One region of the Micromonospora sp. CA-269861 genome, then DNA from elsewhere that is predicted to be linked to it. Evidence: riboswitches for the same ligand, from Rfam matches in the RefSeq annotation. Region 1 holds a riboswitch; the other holds the start of a gene.
The links. A riboswitch is a leader RNA that binds a small molecule or an ion and turns the genes downstream of it on or off. The one in region 1 is predicted to bind cobalamin.

Region 1 (2,194 bases):
GCGAGCCGCTAAAGCATCGAGCATGTCAGCGCTGCTCCACAGCAGGTCGGAGATGGTGAGCGCGGCAGTTGTCCGGACGCTCACGGATGGCTCCCTTCCTGCTCGAGGGTGAAGGCCAGCCTATCCAGTCGTCGGATGGCCGCGCCGAAAGGACATCCGGAGGGCGGAAGAAAACTTATCCGTTGAGGAATCACCCACTGGGATGGATGGCGGCGGTCGCGGTGAGCAGGGTCGTGGTGTGAGTCTCCGGTCCCGTCCGCACCCACCCATGCGCCCTGCCTGGTTGTGCCGCAACTGCGCCGCCGCGTGGCCGTGCTCCCGCGCGCAACTCGATCTCGTCGCCGAGTTCTACGGCCACTCGCTGGCGCTGGCTCTCTACCTGACGTCCTGCATGAACGAGGCCATCCACGACTTGTACAGTCTCGGCGGTCGCCCCGACGTTGCTGTGCTGCACACGCGTTTCCTCGGCTGGCTGTCGCTGACGCGCCGGCCGCGCCGTTCTGGGCACGAGGAACCCCAGGGCTGACCGGATCGGTGCTGAATCGTCTACGACATCAGCTCCAAAGGGCGTCGCACAGACACTGCCCGCCAGGAGGCCACTTCGCCGACCAACGAGCTCAACAGCCCGCCGTAGCGGCCAGAGACAACCCCGCACGCCGATATTTTCCCAGGTCAATGTGGTGGGCGTGGGCGTGCGACGCCGGGGTCCGCGTTGACCGGCGACGCGGCGGTGTGGCAGCATTCGCGGCCTGACGGCAGTGAAGGAAGTCGGTGCAATTCCGACGCGGTCCCGCCACTGTCACCGGGGAGCGATCCCCCCTCGTGAGTCACGGCCGTGTGTCTGCGGTTGGAAGGCCGGGGGAGAGCGTCGATCCGGAAGCCAGGATACTTCGGCCGTCGGGACGTACCCCAGGGCGTGGACACCCGAGGAGGACCCGATGACGCACGGCGTCTCATTCATCGACGACTATCGTCGTATTGCGCTCCAGGGCACCGGCCACCGGCACCGCTGAGCCGACCGCCCCGACGCTGACCGGCCCCGACGCCCCGCGTCGGCGCGCCGTTCACCCGGGCCGTCGTACCGGCTGACGCCGTACCCACCCGCATCGTCCCGGTCGCCCCCTCTGGGCCCCAGGGCGTCACTTTCCGGAGCCTGCCGTGCGCATTCTGCTGCTGTCCACCGCCGACACCGACCTGCTGGCCGCCCGCGCCAGCGGCGCCGACTACCTGTTGGCCAACCCCGCGCGAGTCACAGTCGAGGAGGTGCCCGCTCTCCTCGACGGGGTTGCCCTCGTCGTCGTACGCCTGCTCGGCGGTCGGCAGGCGTGGCCGGACGGCCTCGCCGCGGTGCTCGCCACCGGAGTGCCGACGGTCGTGCTCGGCGGTGAGGCGCTACCCGACGCGGAGCTGATGGCCATCTCCACGGTGCCGTCCGGGGTCGTCACCCAGGCGCTGGCCTACCTGGTCGAGGGCGGTCCGGACAACCTGGGGCAGTTGGCCCGGTTCCTGTCCGACACGGTGCTGCTCACCGGTGAGGGGTTCACCCCGCCCGCGCCCACCCCGGCGTACGGCGTGCACGGCGAACACCCCGCCGACCCGGACCGGCCCACCGTGGGGATCGTCTTCTACCGGGCGCACGCCCTCGCCGGCAACACCGGTTTCGTCGACGTGCTCGCGGACGCGGTCCACAGGGCCGGCGGCAACCCGCTGCCGATCTTCTGCGGCTCGCTGCGCGGGCTGACCGCGGGCACCGGCCCACTCGGGCTCTTCGCCCGCTGTGACGCGCTGCTGGTCACGGTGCTCGCGGCCGGCGGTGCGGTCGCCGCGGACGCCTCCGGCGGCGGCGACGAGGACGCCTGGGACGTCGGCGCCCTGGCCGCCCTGGACGTGCCGGTCATCCAGGCGCTCTGCCTCACCAGCACCCGCGCGCAGTGGGCCGACAGTGACGCCGGGCTGTCCCCGTTGGACGCCGCCATGCAGGTGGCCATCCCCGAGTTCGACGGCCGGATCGTCTCCGTGCCGTTCTCGTTCAAGCAGATCGACGCCGACGGGCTCTCGGTCTACGCCGCCGACCCGGAGCGGGCCGCCCGGGTCGCCGGGATCGCGGTGCGCCACGCCCGGCTGCGCTACGTCCCGCACGCCGACAAGCGGGTCGCCGTGGTGCTCAGCTCGTACCCCACCAAGCACTCCCGGG
Region 2 (2,194 bases), 700 kb from region 1:
CGCCGCCAGGCCGGTCCACGCGAGCGCTCCGGGGCCGCTCTCATCCGCCGAGTCGCTCGGCGGGGCCGCTGCCGCGGACGGCGGGACCGCCGTCTCGGCCGCGACTGTCGGCACTGCCGAGACCTGCCCGGAGGACCCGTGTTGCTCGGCGGTGGCCAACAGGGCCGGGTCTGGCTGGGTCGTCGGCGGACTCCACCCCTGCGGCGCTGCCGTCACCCGCCCGTTGTAGCGGAAGGTCAGGGTGCCGCGTACGGGGTCGCCGTCCGAGGCGACCGACAGGTAACTCACCGAGTACTCGCCCTTGGCCGGCAGGTGCGTCACCGCCACCGTCGCGGGAAACCCGGTCGTGTACTCCCGTGGCTCGAACTGGCCGTTGACCAGGAAGTACTCCCGCACCGGCTTGTCCAGCGGCTTCGGCTCCCCGTACGACCAGCCGTTGTCGACCCGGATGCCGCCCGGGGCGGTGATCGTGAAGAACGCGTTGGAGGCGGCCTTCTCGGTGAAGTACAGCTGCACCGACGTCAACGGCTCGCTCACCGTGGCGCCCCCCGCCGGCGTGGACATCGCCAGGGTCCCGTGGGCTCCGGCGGGTTGGGCGGACGCGAGCAGAGCGACCGCCGAGGCGAGGAGGAGCGCGAGGAGGCTCGAGAGCACCCGCACCGGAGTCTGGGGGAGACGATGCATCTGAATATCCTCGCCGTAGTGAGACTTTTTTCAAGAGGCGCTGGACTTTTTCCTCGGATGGCAAAAGCCGAGCACCCCTCGGGGTCGCCTGCCGCGCTGAGTGAACGTCGTCCCTGGCCAGCTATGCTCCGCGTGGCGTTGGTTCGCCTGGTCGTGGCTGACTGGGCGTCGTAAGAGGGAACCCGGTGGAAATCCGGGACTGCCCCGCAGCGGTGAGTGGGAACGACAGCCGTCATCAGCACTGGGCCACCGGCCTGGGAAGCGACGGCCAGTAGGAGATCGGCGTGCGGCCGGTCGGGCCCGCGAGTCCGAAGACCTGCCGGCGCCGCGTACACAACCGTGTGCGCTGCCGTCGGCCTCGCGGGTGGGCTGAGCGGGTGACGTGCCGCGCGGTGTGCGCGGTGGGTGCTCCTCAGCGTGTGTCCGCGTTCCGGCGGTGTGGTTTCCCGAGGGACGGACTACCGCTGTGCACGACATCATGACGATCACCGGCCGACCACCGTCGGCGTCGCACCTGACCCTGTCGCAGATCATGGATCAGCACCACACGAACCTGATGGGTACGGTGCACGGCGGCCGGATCCTCAACCTCATCGACTCCGTCGCCGGGGTGGTCGCCGCCCGGCACTCGGACGGGCCGGCCGTCACCGCCGCCATCGACGAGACCGCCTTCCTGCGCGCGGTGCGGGTCGGTGACGTCGTCCACGTCGACGCGCGGATCACCTGGGCGGGCCGCAGCTCGATGGAGGTGGCCGTGAAGGTCACCGCGGACCGGTGGGACAGGGCGGTGCCGCCCACCGACGTGGCCACCGCCCACCTGGTCATGGTCGCCATCGACGACGACGGACAGCCGCGTACGGTTCCGCCGCTGTTGCCGGAGACGGATGGGGACCGGCGTCGCTACCGGGAGGCGGAGATCCGCCGGGAGCACCGGTTGGCCCTGCGGCGGGCGCTGCTCGACGGTGCCGAGGAGTCCACGGCCTGAGGCGGGTGGCGGTTGCGGCGAACATCCCCGGACCGCCCCCTGGTGCGGGCAGGATGAGGTGGGATTCGCCCAGCGACACGGTGAGCGGGGGTCGGCCGTGAACGACGGATTGGTGACCAGGCGGAGCGCACGGGACGTCGGAGAGACGGTCTCCGCGCTGCGGGCCGAAGCCGAACGCATGGGCGCCGCGGTGGCGGCGGTGGTCGACCATGCCGCGGCCGTTCGCAAGGCCGGGCTGAGCATGCCCGACACCCAGGTGATCATCTTCGGCAATCCGCAGGCGGGCACTCCACTCATGCAGGCCCATCCCGAGATCGCGATCGACCTGCCGTTGCGACTGATGGTGCGGGACGACGGCCAGCCCGGGTCGGTCGTCACCTGGCAGGACCCGGCGTACCTCGCCCAGCGCTACGGACTGGGCACGGATCAGCTGGCACCCCTGAACGCCCCAGCCAAGATCGCCTCCGTGCTCGACGGCCGCTGAGCGAGGCCCGGGTCGGCCGGGCACCTTCCGTGGTGAGCGGT

Region 2: another riboswitch for cobalamin. It lies ahead of ACQP0U_RS19370 (acyl-CoA thioesterase); the one in region 1 lies ahead of cobN (cobaltochelatase subunit CobN).

Annotation. Positions count from the first base shown of each region.
Region 1 is NZ_CP192014.1:3,527,092-3,529,285, reverse strand. Features, by position in the region: gene ACQP0U_RS16410 (DUF5919 domain-containing protein) at 1-84, opposite strand, end outside; gene ACQP0U_RS16405 (hypothetical protein) at 269-526, shown strand; cobalamin riboswitch at 737-913, shown strand; gene cobN (cobaltochelatase subunit CobN) at 1,159-2,194, shown strand, end outside.
Region 2 is NZ_CP192014.1:4,222,733-4,224,926, reverse strand. Features, by position in the region: gene ACQP0U_RS19375 (copper resistance CopC family protein) at 1-684, opposite strand, end outside; cobalamin riboswitch at 807-1,022, shown strand; gene ACQP0U_RS19370 (acyl-CoA thioesterase) at 1,163-1,669, shown strand; gene ACQP0U_RS19365 (DUF302 domain-containing protein) at 1,782-2,153, shown strand.